DNA from 2 places in the Pseudomonas syringae genome. Region 2 is predicted to be linked to the other one. Evidence: riboswitches for the same ligand, from Rfam matches in the RefSeq annotation. Region 2 holds a riboswitch; the other holds the start of a gene.

Region 1 (7,610 bases), 1.6 Mb from region 2:
CTCGGCGTCTTCCAGGGTCAGATGGCCGCGCACATTGCGCAGTTGCTTCTCGGTTTCCAGCACGGTGCTCATCGCCAACAGGCCAAGACCGGGGCTGGAACCCGCCGCGCCTTCGAGGCCCAGCGGATCGTGCAATTGCTCGCCGAGCATTTGCAGGCCGCCGCAGATCCCCATCAGCTTGCCGCCGTAGCGCAGATGCCGGTCGATGGCCGTGTCCCAGCCATTGGCGCGCAGATAAGTCAGGTCGCTGCGCACGCTTTTCGAGCCGGGCAGAATAATCAGATCAGCGGGGGGAATGGGCTGGCCAGGGCCGATAAATTGCAGATTGACCTGCGGATGCAGGCGCAGCGGGTCGAAATCAGTGTGATTGCTGATACGCGGCAGCACCGGCACGACCACGTTCAGCACTTGCTCGACCTTGTCGGTCTGGCGCTGATCAAGGCCGTCCTCGGCCTCCAGATGCAGGTCCATGACGTAAGGCAGCACGCCGACCACCGGCTTGCCGGTGCGCGCTTCCAGCCAGTCCAGCCCCGGCTGCAGCAAGGCAATGTCGCCGCGAAACCGGTTGATGATGAAGCCCTTGACCCGTGCCTGCTCGCTGGGCGACAGCAGCTCCAGCGTGCCGACCAGATGCGCAAAGACCCCGCCGCGATTGATGTCGGCAATCAGCAGCACCGGGCAGTCGACCGCTTCGGCGAAGCCCATGTTGGCGATGTCATTGGCGCGCAGGTTGATTTCGGCGGGCGAGCCGGCGCCTTCGACCATGATCACCGGGTAGCTTTCCCCCAGCCGCCGATGCGACTCCAGCACCGCCTGCATGGCGATCTCTTTATAGCTGTGATACGCCACGGCGTTCATGGTGGTCACGGCGCGACCGTGAATGATGACCTGCGCGCCAGTGTCGCTGTTGGGCTTGAGCAGCACCGGGTTCATGTCGGTATGCGGTTCAAGAAAGCAAGCCTGCGCCTGCACCGCCTGCGCACGGCCGATCTCGCCACCGTCCGCCGTCACCGCGCTGTTGAGCGCCATGTTCTGCGGTTTGAAAGGCACGACTTTCACGCCCTGCCGGGTCAGCCAGCGGCACAACGCCGTCACCAGCGTGCTTTTGCCGGCATCCGAGGTGGTGCCTTGTACCATCAGCGTGGCCATGGGTATTCCTTGCGGTATTCAAGCAGAACAGTGTGCAGACGCAGCCAGTCGGCCTCATCAGCGGGCAGGCCAAAGCGCAGGCTGCAGGACTCAGGCGTGTCCCCCACGAACAGGCGCAACAATACGCCACGTCGGGCACAGAACTCGTGGAGCAATTGCGCTTCGGCAGTCACCAGCCACTGAAACAGCGCGCAGCCGCCATCAGGGGCCAGATGGTACTGGTGGAGCAAGGCCACCAGCCGGTCACGCGCCTGATCACAGCGTTCGATCTGCCGGGCATGCCCTTGCAGATCGCTCAGGCAGGCCTGGCCGATGATGCGCGTCGGCCCGCTGACCGACCAGGGGCCTATTTCCTGCGCCAGTGATTTGAGCAGCGCCGGTTCGGCCAGCACAAAGCCCAGCCGGACCCCGGCCAGGCCGAAAAACTTGCCGAACGAGCGCAGCACGATCAACCCGATGCGCCAGGTGTCGGCGGCCAGGCTCAGGCCCGGTGTGTTATCCATGAATGCTTCGTCGACCACCAGCCAGCCGCCACGCTCGGCCAGCCGTGCGTGCCACTCCAGCAGGCGCTCGGTACTCAGCAGCAGGCCGGTCGGGTTGTTGGGGTTGACCACCACCAGCACATCGAGGGTATCGAGAAAATAGTCGACCTCTTGCTCACCCACCTCGCGAACCACGTAGCCGCTTTGGCGCCAGGCATGTGCGTGCTCGGCATAGCACGGTGAAAGAACACCGACCCGCCCTCCACTGCGCACCCGAGGCAGCGCTTGAATCGCTGCCTGCGAACCGGACACCGGTAATAACCGAGGCACACCGTAATAGGCACAGGCTGCGGCTTCCAGGCCGTCATCGGTCTCGGGCAGCCGCGCCCAGGCGCGCAGGGGAATCTCCGGAATCGGCCAGGGCCAGGGTGCGATGCCGGTGGACAGGTCCAGCCAGTCGGCCTGACGAATACCATAATGTTGCGCCGCAGCGCGCAGTCGCCCGCCGTGCTCAAGCATAGAATTCAGCCGCCGCGCAGATGATCAGCAGCCATAACCAGACGCCGCGCTGCACCAGTTGCCAGCCGCGATCGATCGAGTCCGCGTCGGCCGGGACACCTTCACCCAGTTTTGGACGCTGATGCAGTTCGCCGTGATAGATCGCCGCGCCGCCCAGCTCGACACCCAGTGCACCCGCGCCAGCCGCCATCACCGGGCCTGCATTCGGGCTGTCCCAGGTCGGGCCCTGGGTACGCCAGCAACGCAGTGCCAGTCGGGTCTTGCCCAATAATGCGTAGGTCAGTGCCACAAGGCGTGCAGGAATGTAGTTGAGCAAGTCGTCGATTTTTGCCGCCGCCCAGCCGAAACGCTCGAAACGCTCGTTGCGATAGCCCCACATGGCGTCCAGCGTGTTGCTCAGCCGGTACAGCACCACGCCGGGCGCACCGGCCACGACAAACCAGAACAGTGCAGCAAACACCGCGTCGCTGCCGTTTTCCAGCACTGACTCGGTAGCGGCGCGGGCGACCTCGGTGGCGTCCAGTTCGCTGGTCTGGCGACTGACCAGATAACCCACCCGCTGCCGCGCTTCGACCAGATCCTCACTGCGCAATGCCTGCGCCACCGGCTGAACGTGTTCACCGAGGCTGCGCATGCCCAGCGCGCAGTACAGCGCCAGAATGTCGAACAGCCAGCCGATATAAGGCAGCCAGCTCAATAAGGTGGCCAACAGCGTCAACGGCACCACCGTTATTACCCAGGCCGTCACGCCATGACTGCGCCAGCCACGGCCGCCGCTGTTGAAGCGCCGCTCGACCCGACTGGCAAAGCCGCCGAACCCGACCAGCGGATGCCAGCGTTTCGGCTCACCGAGCAACGCATCCAGCGCCACGCCGGCGACGCTCAACAGCGCCACACTCATTGACTCACTCCCCATTGATTCTCATACAGCAGTTCATGCAGCGGGCGCGCTTGCGCCCAGCCTTCCATGACCAGCATGGGCGCGGGATAAAATTCCTTCACCGGCCCCAGACAGATGATCGCCAGCGGCTTGGCGCCGTCTGGCATGCCCAGCAAACCGGCCAGCGCCTCGGGATCGAACAGCGATACCCAGCCCATGCCCAGCCCTTCGGCACGCGAGGCCAGCCACAGATTCTGGATTGCACAGGACAGCGAAGCCATGTCCATTTCCGGCAAGGTGCGCCGGCCGAAGATGTGCTGCTCACGCCCTTCCATCAGCGCGGCAACCAGCACTTCGGCGCAATCATTGATGCCTTCGACCTTGAGCTTCATGAACTCGTCGGTTCGCTCACCCAGCGCCTCGGCGGTACGAATACGCTCTTCTTCCACCTGCGCCTGCATCTGGCTGCGCAACGCCGGATCGCTGATACGAATGAAACGCCAAGGCTGCATCAACCCGACGCTGGGCGCCTGATGCGCGGCCTCCAGCACGCGTGCCAGCAGCTCGGGCGCGACAGAGCCGCCGATGAAGTGGCGCATATCGCGACGTTCGGCAATGGCGCGGTACACCGCAGCCCGCTCTTCAGGGCTGAACGCTTGCTCGCTCATGGCTTGAACAGCGCCGCTATCGCCTGCGGACAGGAAGGGAAATAGAAGTGCACATAAGAGGCGGTCAGGCGTCCCAGGCGATACACCGCCTCGGCACCACGACCGCCATTGGGGCTGACGCCTCGGGCAATCGGTTGCAGCTCGGTGCTGGTCAGCGAGTGGTGGTACGTGTGACCGTGCAGCGTGCCCTCGGGCAGTTCGACCGCTTGCAAGGCCAGCGCCGCAAGACGCTTCTGCATGACCGCCTCACCGGCCAGCAAACCGACCAGTTCGGCGCGCACGCCTTCCACGTCGGTCAGCGCATCAAGCAGATAGAGCATGCCGCCGCACTCGGCCAGGATCGGCTTGCCGGCAATATGGTGAGCCCTGATCGAGGCCTGCATCGCCAGGTTTGCCGCCAGCGCGACGTGATGCAGTTCGGGGTAGCCGCCCGGCAGGTACAGGCTGTCGGCTTCGGGAATTTCGCTGTCATGGATCGGCGAGAAAAAGCTCAGTTCGGCGCCCATGTTGCGCAGCAGGTCCAGGCTCGCGCCGTAGAGAAAGGCGAAGGCTTCGTCACGCGCCACGGCGATACGCACGCCGCTGAGCAGCGGTTCGACATGAACCGGATCGGGCGCGGTGAATGTCACGGCAGGTGGCAACGACACTTCGCAGGTGCTGGCCAGCGCAGCGGCGGCCATGTCCAGACGCAGGTCCAGGTCGTTAAGCTCACTGGCTTGCACCAATCCCAAATGGCGGCTGGGCAATTCGAAACCGACTTCCCGCGACAACGCGCCGTACCAGCGCAGCCCCTCGGTCAGGCTGTTTTCCAGCAATTGCGCGTGGCGTACGGTGCCCACGCGGTTGGCCAGTACCCCGGCGAACGGCAAATCCGGCTGATAGCGCGCCAACCCCAGTGCCAGTGCGCCAAACGTCTGTGCCATGGCAGTCCCGTCGATCACGCCGAGTACCGGCACGCCAAAGTGACGCGCCAGGTCGGCACTCGATGGCGTGCCGTCGAACAAGCCCATGACGCCTTCGATGAGGATCAGGTCCGCTTCGTCGGCCGCTTCCCAGAGCAGGCGTCGGCTTTCATCGGCACCGACCATCCACATGTCCAGCTGATAGACCGGCGCACCACTGGCCCGCTCAAGGATCATCGGATCAAGAAAATCCGGACCGCACTTGAACACCCGGACCTTGCGGCCCTGATTGCGATGCAGACGCGCCAGTGCGGCGGTCACCGTGGTTTTGCCTTGCCCGGAGGCAGGCGCAGCGATCAATACCGCCGGACAGTCGCGCGGGGCTCTCATTTAGTGGCTCTCATTGCAGTGCTCTCATGAGGAATGGCTCACAGCTCGATACCTTTTTGCGCACGAATACCGGACTGGAACGCATGCTTGACCACGCCGATCTCGGAAACAGTGTCGGCCAGGTCGATCAATTCAGGCTTGGCACCACGGCCGGTCACCAGTACGTGCTGCATGGGCGGACGGGCCTGCAAGTCCGTCAGTACCTGCTCAAGATCGAGGTAGCCATGTTTGAGGGCGATGTTCAATTCGTCGAGCACCACCAGGCCGATACTCGGGTCGCGAAGCATTTCCTGCGACACAGCCCATGCAGCCTCGGCGGCGGCGATGTCGCGCTGGCGGTCCTGGGTTTCCCAGGTGAAGCCCTCGCCCATCACGTGATAACGCACTTGCTCAGGAAAGCGCCGGAAGAACATTTCTTCGCCGGTGCTGTTGCGGCCCTTGATGAACTGCACCACACCGCACTGCATGTCGTGGCCCATGGCCCGGGCGAGCATGCCGAAGGCCGAGCTGCTCTTGCCTTTGCCGTTGCCGGTCAATACCAGCAGCAGGCCGCACTCATTGGGCGAACTGGCAATACGTTCGTCCATCACGGCTTTTTTGCGCTGCATGCGCGCCAGATGGCGTTCGTCGCGTTCGGGGGATTCGTTCATTTCGGCTCTCCGCTCGGGGCAGGCGAAAGCAGACGGAAGGACAGCACTGGACAGCACGGCAACGCCCTGCACAGAACATCACCCTCCGTGATGCCATTGAGTGATTCAGGCCGGTCTCCGGGCTCATGAGCGGGTCTCCCCGGCTGCGCGCCTTCCCGTGTCGAAACACAGTGGCACGATGCACAGCCTTGACTCATTTACCGTTGCGGGGGCAGCGCCGGGATCGGATCGGGTGATCCACACCGGCTTCCCTGTTTCACTCTGCCAATCGAAGATTGCAGAGCACCTGAAACAAGCGGCGAAGGGTAGAGGGTTGGGCCCAGAGCGTCAATCGACAGCGCAGCCTCAGGCTCCTTCATTTAACAGGATTGAACCTCGGCGGTTCAGGGTGTCTCTATCAGTTACAGGACCACGCCTTTGTTTATGGAGATCCAACATGTTCAAACACAGACCCCATTACGCAGTACTGCTTCTGGTTGCTGGCGGCCTTGCTGCCTGCGGCGAGTCGTCCAGGCTGCAAGTCTCGGACGGAACAGGCCCCTCGCCCAAGCTGCCGGAGCCGAACAAGACGCTGATCCCGACCGTCAATATCGCCCCCGCCATCGGCTGGGAGAAAGATGCAAAACCGGTTGCCGCGCCGGGCACTCAAGTGGCTGCCTTCGCCGAACACCTTGATCATCCGCGCTGGCTGTATGTGCTGCCCAACGGCGACGTGCTGGTCGCGGAAACCAACTCGCCGGCCAAGCCGGATGATTCCAAGGGCATTCGCGGCTGGGTCATGGAGAAAGTCATGGGCCGCGCGGGCGCTGGCGTACCGAGCGCCAACCGCATCACCTTGCTGCGCGATGTCGATAAAGACGGCGTTGCCGAGACTCGCACGGTTTTCCTGCAAAACCTCAATTCGCCGTTCGGCATGACCCTGGTGGGCAACAAGCTGTATGTCGCCGATACCGACCGCCTGATCAGCTTCCCTTACGAAGCCGGCCAGACCTCCATCAGTGCGCAAGCGACCAAAGTGGTCGACCTGCCGGGCGGCACGCTCAACCACCACTGGACCAAGAATGTCATCGCCAGCAAAGACGGCAGCAAGCTGTACGTGACGGTGGGCTCGAACAGCAACGTGGCCGAGAACGGCATGGACAAGGAAGAAGGTCGCGCAGCGATCTGGGAAGTGGACGCCGCCACCGGCAATCACCGCATCTTCGCCTCTGGCCTGCGTAACCCCAACGGGATGGATTGGGAGCCGAAAACCGGCAAATTGTGGACCGCCGTCAACGAACGCGACGAGATCGGCAGCGATCTGGTGCCTGATTACGTGACATCAGTGCAAGATGGCGCGTTCTATGGCTGGCCTTACAGCTATTACGGCCAGCACGTTGACGAGCGCGTCAAGCCGCAGAATCCGGCCCTGGTCGCCAAGGCGATTGCGCCGGATTACGCAGTCGGCCCCCACACCGCCTCGCTGGGCTTGGTGTTTGCAGACGGCAAAACGCTGGCTGCGCCATTCAACGAAGGCCTGTTCATTGGCCAGCACGGCTCCTGGAACCGCAAACCACACAGCGGCTATAAAGTGGTGTTCATCCCGTTCAGCGGCGGCAAACCCAATGGCGCCCCGGTCGACGTGCTGACCGGCTTCCTGAACAAGGACGAAAAAGCCATGGGCCGGCCGGTGGGCGTGGTCAACGATCAGCGCGGCGGGTTGCTGGTGGCGGACGACGTCGGCAACAAGATCTGGCGCGTGACCTCGGCCAAGGCTGCTCAGTAATACCGAGTGCAGAGGTGTGACGCAGAAATACACAAGTTCGCTTTTGATTCTGGCCGAAGGCCGTAGGAGCGAACTTGTTCGCGAAAGGGCCGGTATGATTGCCGAAAATGCATCGTCTGAAACACTGCCTTAGCGAACAAGCGAAGCGTCGCCCGGTTCGCTGCTACGCCCTATGGACAGAAGCCTGAAAGCCCTATTTTCCGGG
Region 2 (7,610 bases):
TCAGGGTGGGGCTATCAGGGTTATGCAGAGGGTGTGCCAGTTTGCGGTTGCAGTGTGAACAGGCGCATTAGCGCTGCTTGCAGGGTGGTTCGCTGTTCAGCGCGGCGCCTGGCTTAGCGCTTTTCCTGCCTTGCATTGGTGCGGATAGCGCAGGTTGCGCTGTAAAGCTGTGCGCAGCCTCGCCCGGTCAACCCCGGACGCAGAGCGTCACGAAAGGCATGCCCATGCTGAGCGTGGGCACGACAGTTTCCCGGACACCTCTCGTTCCTCACGCTCAAGTGCTCATCGTTATGTACAAGTCTGAAGAGCTCTGAAAAAGGAGCTGATACCCCGATAATTCTCGTTCCCACGCCCCGCGTGGTAATGCATTTCGTGACGCTCTGCGTCACAAATCTGCGCCGCGCCGTCTGTTCAGGATCGGATGCAGAGCACGGTGAGTGATGAGTTGTACGCCATCAGCCTCAAGTCTGGCGTAACATTTGTATCACCCTGCAATTCCCCTATTTAAGTCAGTGCTCATGAACATCGCTATCACTGAGGTACACCCCGCCGATATCCCGCACACCGTCGATTTCGTCATGCGTGCCCGCGCCGAGATATTTCCTTTATTGGACGCCGTTACCGTTCCACCGGATCTGGCCGGTTTCGAACAGGTTTACCTGAAAGGCGAGAATGGAAAATTCCTCATCGCTCGTTGCGACGAGCGCATCATCGCTGCCGTGGGCTATCTGCCTTACGACCATCGCTTTGCGCAGTTCGACTACACAGGCCGCCGAACCGTAGAAATCGTGCGCCTGTACGTGATGCCCGAGTTTCGCGGTGACGGCTTGGCCAGCCGCTTATGCCAGGCGCTCTGGGCTCATGCCGAGGCGGGGGGCATCGAGGTTTTGTACTTGCACACCCATCCGTTTCTGCCCGGCGCGATCCGTTTCTGGGAGAAACAGGGTTTTGCCGTGACCGATGTGGAAAGCGATCCGGTGTGGAACACGACCCATATGGAGCGTGTTCTTTAAGAGGGCTTTGTCAGAAGACGGAAGGGGGCTGGCAGACGCCAACTCCCTTGTACCGGTCAGCGCGGAGAGCGCTGACGTGCCGTCTTGAGCAGGTCTTCCGGGGTGATGTGACCGACCACTGACTTGGCCGCAGCGCTGCCGGGCAACGGCAGGTCGAGGATGTGGCCTTTCATCTTGCCGATGACGTGCATTTCACACGGCTTGCAATCGAATTTCAGGGTCAGCACTTCGTCACCCTGCACCAGTTGCATGGGCGCGACCTTGGTGCGCACGCCGGTTACGCCTTTGGCCTGTTTCGGGCACAGGTTGAACGAGAAACGCAGGCAGTGCTTGGTGATCATCACCGGTACTTCGCCGGTTTCTTCGTGCGCTTCGTAGGCCGCGTCGATCAACTGCACGCCGTGGCGATGGTAGAAGTCGCGGGCCTTCTGGTTATAGACGTTGGCCAGAAAAGACAGATGTGATTCAGGATAAACCGGCGGCGGGCTGGTTTCGGCCTTGCGTCCACCACGCGGGTGAGCCTGGACGCGGGCTTCAGTCAGCGCTTCAATGGCATCGCGGCGCAGGGCTTTAAGCTGCGAATTGGGCACGAAAAACGCCTGTGGCGCATCCAGCTTTACGTCTTGAGCATGGTAAATCGTGGTGCCCAGCTGAGTGAGCAAGTCACGCATCTGGTCCAGCGCCTGCTCGGGCTTGTTGGCCGCGCCGAACGGACCGTCCAGGCCGACAGTCACGCGCACGCCTTCTTCGCTGATCGCGTTCAGGCTCAGGTGATCCTCACGCAGCGTCACCTGCCACTGAATACCGATGCGGCGTTCGGCTGATGTCTTGAGCAACGCCTGCTGCCAGTTATGGTCCAGGTTGCGGTTCAGTGGATGATTCGGGCGCAGGCCGGAGAGGGCAGCCGGCATTTCGTTGGGTTCTACGCGATAGCGCCAGCGCTTCTGACCTTCTTCCTCAAACTCGCCTTTCAGTTCGGCGATGTTGGCCCGAAAGCCCACCACTTCACGTTTGATCTGCACATTGAGGCCGTCACCGTTGGACAGCGGCTCATGGGTGACCGCGATCAGATCGCGCTTGCCGAGTTTTTCGACGGTACCCACCGCCAGACCGGTAAACGTCGGCGTATCGAACGCGCCGATATCGATCTTGCGATCACTGACGAAGTAAGTAATCGGTGCTGCCGCGATGAAAGGTTTTCTCCGGATCAGGCACGAAGAAGTGCGCGGTACGGCCGCTGGACGCGCGTGCAAGGTCCGGCCGGTCTTCAAGAATCTCGTCCAGACGCTGCCGATAATAAGCAGTAATGTTTTTGACGTAGCCTGCGTCCTTGTAGCGGCCTTCGATCTTGAACGAGCGCACCCCGGCGTCGACCAGATCACGCAGGTTGGCGCTCTGGTTATTGTCCTTCATCGACAGCAAGTGCTTTTCGAACGCCACCACACGACCCTGATCATCCTTGAGTGTGTACGGCAGACGGCAGGCCTGCGAGCAGTCGCCACGGTTGGCGCTGCGGCCATTTTGCGCGTGGGAAATGTTGCACTGCCCGGAGAACGCCACGCACAGCGCGCCATGGATGAAGAACTCGATGGTCGCATCGGTTTCACTGGCGATTTCACGAATTTCCTGCAGGTTCAGCTCGCGCGCCAGTACCAGTTGCGAGAAACCGGCCTGATCGAGAAACTTTGCCCGGCCCAGGGTGCGAATGTCGGTCTGTGTGCTGGCGTGCAGTTCGATGGGCGGAATGTCCAGCTCCATGACCCCGAGGTCCTGCACGATCAGTGCATCGACGCCCGCGTCGTAGAGCTGGTGAATCAGCTTGCGTGCCGGCTCCAGCTCGTCGTCATGCAGAATGGTGTTGATCGTGGTGAAGATCCGCGCGTGATAGCGATGGGCGAATTTCACCAGCTCGGCAATGTCGCTGACCTCGTTGCAAGCGTTGTGTCGCGCACCAAAGCTCGGCCCGCCGATATACACCGCGTCGGCGCCATGCAGGATGGCTTCACGGGCGATGGTCACGTCCCGGGCAGGGCTGAGCAATTCCAGGTGGTGCTTGGGTAACGACATGGCGACAGGATCCGGCGGCGGGCAAAGCGCGCATTGTAGTGCGCCGCGCCGCGCTGCGCACCTGTTGACGTCATCGGCAGGTCATCGGCTGACCGTCGGCGTGCGGTCAGCGGGAACGCAAGCGCAGGATTTTCGCGCCGTCGCAAGGATCAGTCAGCCAGTGCGCGACGACGCCGAAGGTGCTCAGCAGACGCTCCGGTGTCAGCACCTCGACCGGCGCACCCAGGGCGACCAGCCGGCCTTTTTCCATGACCGCCACGCGGTCGCAATCCAGTGCTTGGTTGAGGTCATGCAGGGCAATCACTGTGGTCACCGGCAAGGTCCTGACCAGCCCGAGGATGGTCAATTGATGCTGGATATCCAGATGGTTGGTCGGCTCGTCCAGCAGCAGGATTTTCGGCCGTTGCGCCAGCGCTCTGGCGATGTGGACCCGTTGCCGTTCGCCGCCGGACAGGGTGTGCCAGGCACGTTTCTGCAGGTGCAGCATGTCGACGTCCTGCAACGCCTGACGGACGATGGCGTCATCCTCGGCGCTCCACGGCTCCAGCGCCGACAGCCAGGGCGTGCGGCCCAGTTCGACGGCGTCGAGTACGGTCACCGCGTCGCTGGTTTCAGCCTGCTGTTCGACCACTGCCAACAGGCGTGCAACCTCTCTGCGACTCATGTCTGCCAGCGGCTGTTCGCCCAGCGTGACCATGCCACTGCCTGGTTTCTGGATACCGGCCAGCAGTTTGAGCAAGGTGGATTTGCCCGAACCGTTGGGGCCGACCACGGCCAGCGTTTCGCCCGCTGCGATGCTCAGGTCGACGTCACTCAACAGTGCCGTGCCACGCACCGAGTAGCCCAGCCCTGAACAGCCAAGCACTGGCGCCTCGAGCCGATGAGGAAATGCGTTCATCGCGTGCTGTTGCCCCGGATAAGAATCAATGCGAAAACCGGGGCGCCGATCAGCGCGGTAATCACCCCGATCGGCAGCGCCTGACCTTTGATCATGGTGCGCGAAAGAATATCGGCAGCGATCAGATACACCGCGCCGCTCAGCGCGCTAAGCGGCACCAGCCGTGCATGACGCACGCCGACCAGCATACGTACCGCGTGTGGAATCACCAGCCCGACGAAACCGATGGAACCGACAATCGAGACCATCACTGCGGTGACCAGCGCAGCGGTGGCGATCAGGATGATCTGCACGCGGCGCACCGCAATCCCGAGAGACGCGGCCGAATCGCTGCCGAAGGTGAAAGCATCCAGCGCGCGTCTGTACCATAGGCACACCAGCAGGCCGACCAGCACTGTCGGCACGGCGAGCCACACCGAGTGCCAACGTACACCGCTGAGGTTGCCCAATAGCCAGAACATGATGCCGCGCGCCTGTTCTGAACTGGCGGATTTGGTAATCAGAAACGACGTCAGCGCGTTGAACAATTGTGAACCGGCGATTCCGGCCAGAATGATCTGCACGGACGCTGTCGTGCCCCGCGATGAATGTGCAAGCAGGGCAACCAGTGAAAACGCCGCCACGGCCCCGGCGAAAGCGCCGGCCGACATGGAAATCGCTCCCGCGCCAAAGCCCAGGATGGCAACCAGCACGGCACCGGTCGAAGCCCCTGCGGAGATTCCCAGCAGATACGGATCGGCCAGCGGGTTGCGCAATAACGATTGCAGCACCACCCCGCAGATCGCCAGTCCGGCACCACAGGCGGCTGCGACGATTGCTCGGGTCAGCCGGTAATTCCAGACAATGCCTTCGTCGATAGGATCGAGCACATAACCTGCCGCCCACAGCTTGTTGGCCAGCACCTGAAAAACCACCTTGAGGCTGATCGAGGTCTCACCAATCGCCGCGCCGACCATGATCGCCAGCACCAGCACGGCGGATACCCAAAGCACATGGCCCAGCGCTATCGGTCGTTTCATTGCGCAGCGTTGAAGCGGTTGGCGGCGTCAGCCAGTTCTTCGAACCCGATGAACAGGCGCAGACCGGCTTGCATACCCTCGGCGTCGATGATCACGATCCGGTCATGCTTGACCGCGTCCATGTTGCGCGTCACCGGGTCGCTTTTGAGAAATTCGATTTTCTTCAGGTAGTCGTCGGCCGGGAAGCGGCGGCGGTCCATGCGCGCAATCACCAGAATGCTCGGGTTGGCCTTGGCGATGGTTTCCCAGCCTACGGTTGGCCACTCTTCGTCGGACTGCACGATATTGCGCATGCCCAGGCTGTTGAGCATGAAGTCCGGAATGCCTTTGCGGCCTGCCACGAACGGGTCGCTGGCAAGCTCGGAGCTGGAAAACCAGAACAGCGCCGACACGTCGTTGGCCTGGTTCTGCCTGACGTTGGCAATCGCTGCGCTCAGACGCGACTTAAGATCAGCAACCAGTTTTTCGCCGCGATCCTGCACATCGAACACCTGCGCCAGCTGCTCGATGCTCTTGTAGATGGTCTCGATGCGGAAGGGCTCCAGGCGTGTGCCATCGGCGCCCACCAGGTTGTCTTTGCCCTCGCAATCGGACGGCAGGATGTACGTCGGGATTTTCAGATCATGAAACTGCTCGCGGGTGCCGACCGCGCCCTGTTTACCAACCATCCACTCCAACTGAACAACCACCAGCTCAGGACGCTTGCCAATCACCGCTTCGAAGCTGGGTTCGTTGTCGGCCAGACGCTGCACCTTGTCGTTCTGCGCCTTGAAGCGCGGCAGTACGTTGTTGAACCACAGCGAAGTGCCGACCAGTTTGTCGCCCAGGCCCAGCTCGTAAAGCATTTCAGTGCCGGCCTGGCCAATGGTCACGGCCTTGCTCGGTGCATGGGCGAAGGTGAGGCTCGAACCGCAGTTTTCGAGGGTCAGCGGGTACTGTGTGGGCGCGGCGAAGGTCAGGCCGGACAAGGTCAGGCTGGCGACGAGTGCGGCGAGGCGGGGCAGCGACATGAAATGCGGTCTCCGTTGGAGCAGGTGCCAAGGCGCAATGCATATCAGGAAACACATCCCCGGCAGCTGACCGGGCACGGCAAAGAATGCCGACGCGTGCGGATGTCCTTCCCGGACACCCCGCCGGTTAGTTGGTTGAATCGGGTCGGCAGGTCTCCTGACTGGCACGTCATCGCCACGCTCCGGCCTTCCCGGATCTGAATCCAGTGGCAGTCATGGAGCAGGCTCGATGCCTACAGTTGCGGGGGCAGTTTCGTTTTGACCTTGCTCAGACAAGGCGGGCGAATTCCCTGTTAGTTCCTCTCGGAAACCGACGGCCGGCATGGTAAACGATAAGCGTTTTAGTGGCTAATGCTTTGCTTGCGCGCAATCGTCGTCTGCAAGCACTTTCTGCCTTTAGCGTGCTTGTTGCCACCGCTCCGCCTCGCGGCATGAACCCGAATACGCTTAAATTATCTTCATGTTCAACTCATAAAAAATTTAACTATTTGTTTTTTATAGTTTTATTGAAATCAGCAGTGCCCGGCTGCAACACCTTTTTCACATCTTCTTCACTGAGTCAGCACCATGCTGAACCTATGTTGGCCCCATGGGGGCGGTTACGGCTTCGGGGCTCTCCCGGGTCAACGCCACACGTATGCTCAGTGTAGGAGTGGTCACTTGGCTGACACGGTAATCAACAACAAGAATCTGCTTCCCGTTGCGGGCATCCATCGACGTTTCAACATTCATCAGAACATCGTATCGATCTCCATCGTTGTAACACTGGTGGCGATTTGCGCGTGGTTTTTCACTGCGTTTTCAAGCGTGCACGTGGTGGATCTCGGTGCGGGCAACAACCTGAAGGTATCGGGCCTGCGCGAGCAATGGCTGCGGGGGGATGTGGTGGTGATGATTCGGCATGCCGAACGCTGCGACCGCTCGACGAACCCGTGCATGGCCAGCGCCGAGGGCATCACCCTCAAGGGTCGGGACGCCGCGCTGGCGGTTGGCGCAGGGTTACAGAAAATGGGCCTGGCCCGCGCCCGGTTGGTCGCCAGCCCCAAGGTTCGTACGCAACAGACCGCAGAATTGCTGGCCGGGCATGCAGTGCCGGCCCAGGAATGGATCACCGAATGTGACAGCGGCTTCATGAAAGCCGTACAGGCTCATAAAGTCAGCGGTGAAAATCTGGTACTGATCACCCACAGCGGTTGCATCGACCAGTTCGAGCGCAAAGTGGGTGTACCTGGCGGCGAGCGCTCAAGTGATTATGCCGAAGCCTTCTTCGTGCAAATGGATGGCAGCCACCTGCCGAAAGTAATCGGTTCACTGAACGTCGAACAATGGGCAAACCTCAACAGCGAGCAATTCAATTGATGACATCGACCCACTCCAGATTGCGGTTTTACGGCATTAATCTGGGTTTACCCGTGCTTTTCGCTTTACTGGTGTTCGTGACATTTGACCTGACCAACCTTGATCGACGATTGAGCGACTTGCTGTTTGATTCGGCAGCCGGGTTGTTCCCGATCGGGCATATCCGGCTGTTCGAAACCATCACCCACAAATGGGCGCGGATCATTCCCAACCTGACCGGCGAGCTGGCAATCATCGGCGCGAT

Evidence for each region. Region 2 has a riboswitch for cobalamin ahead of I9H07_RS13435 (ABC transporter substrate-binding protein). Riboswitches for the same ligand answer to the same signal wherever they lie in the genome.
Region 1: linked by a shared signal. The riboswitch ahead of cobO (cob(I)yrinic acid a,c-diamide adenosyltransferase) and the one ahead of I9H07_RS13435 (ABC transporter substrate-binding protein) in region 2 are both predicted to bind cobalamin.

Annotation. Positions count from the first base shown of each region.
Region 1 is NZ_CP066265.1:1,415,771-1,423,380, reverse strand. Features, by position in the region: gene I9H07_RS06445 (cobyric acid synthase) at 1-1,149, opposite strand, end outside; gene cobD (threonine-phosphate decarboxylase CobD) at 1,137-2,150, opposite strand; gene cbiB (adenosylcobinamide-phosphate synthase CbiB) at 2,143-3,051, opposite strand; gene bluB (5,6-dimethylbenzimidazole synthase) at 3,048-3,698, opposite strand; gene I9H07_RS06425 (cobyrinate a,c-diamide synthase) at 3,695-4,990, opposite strand; gene cobO (cob(I)yrinic acid a,c-diamide adenosyltransferase) at 5,029-5,640, opposite strand; cobalamin riboswitch at 5,732-5,945, opposite strand; gene I9H07_RS06415 (PQQ-dependent sugar dehydrogenase) at 6,077-7,405, shown strand.
Region 2 is NZ_CP066265.1:3,027,173-3,034,782, reverse strand. Features, by position in the region: gene I9H07_RS13455 (GNAT family N-acetyltransferase) at 519-1,013, shown strand; partial or broken gene I9H07_RS13450 (peptidase U32 family protein) at 1,070-3,080, opposite strand; gene I9H07_RS13445 (ABC transporter ATP-binding protein) at 3,187-3,978, opposite strand; gene I9H07_RS13440 (FecCD family ABC transporter permease) at 3,975-4,997, opposite strand; gene I9H07_RS13435 (ABC transporter substrate-binding protein) at 4,994-6,007, opposite strand; cobalamin riboswitch at 6,138-6,337, opposite strand; gene I9H07_RS13430 (histidine phosphatase family protein) at 6,668-7,366, shown strand; gene I9H07_RS13425 (phosphatase PAP2 family protein) at 7,366-7,610, shown strand, end outside.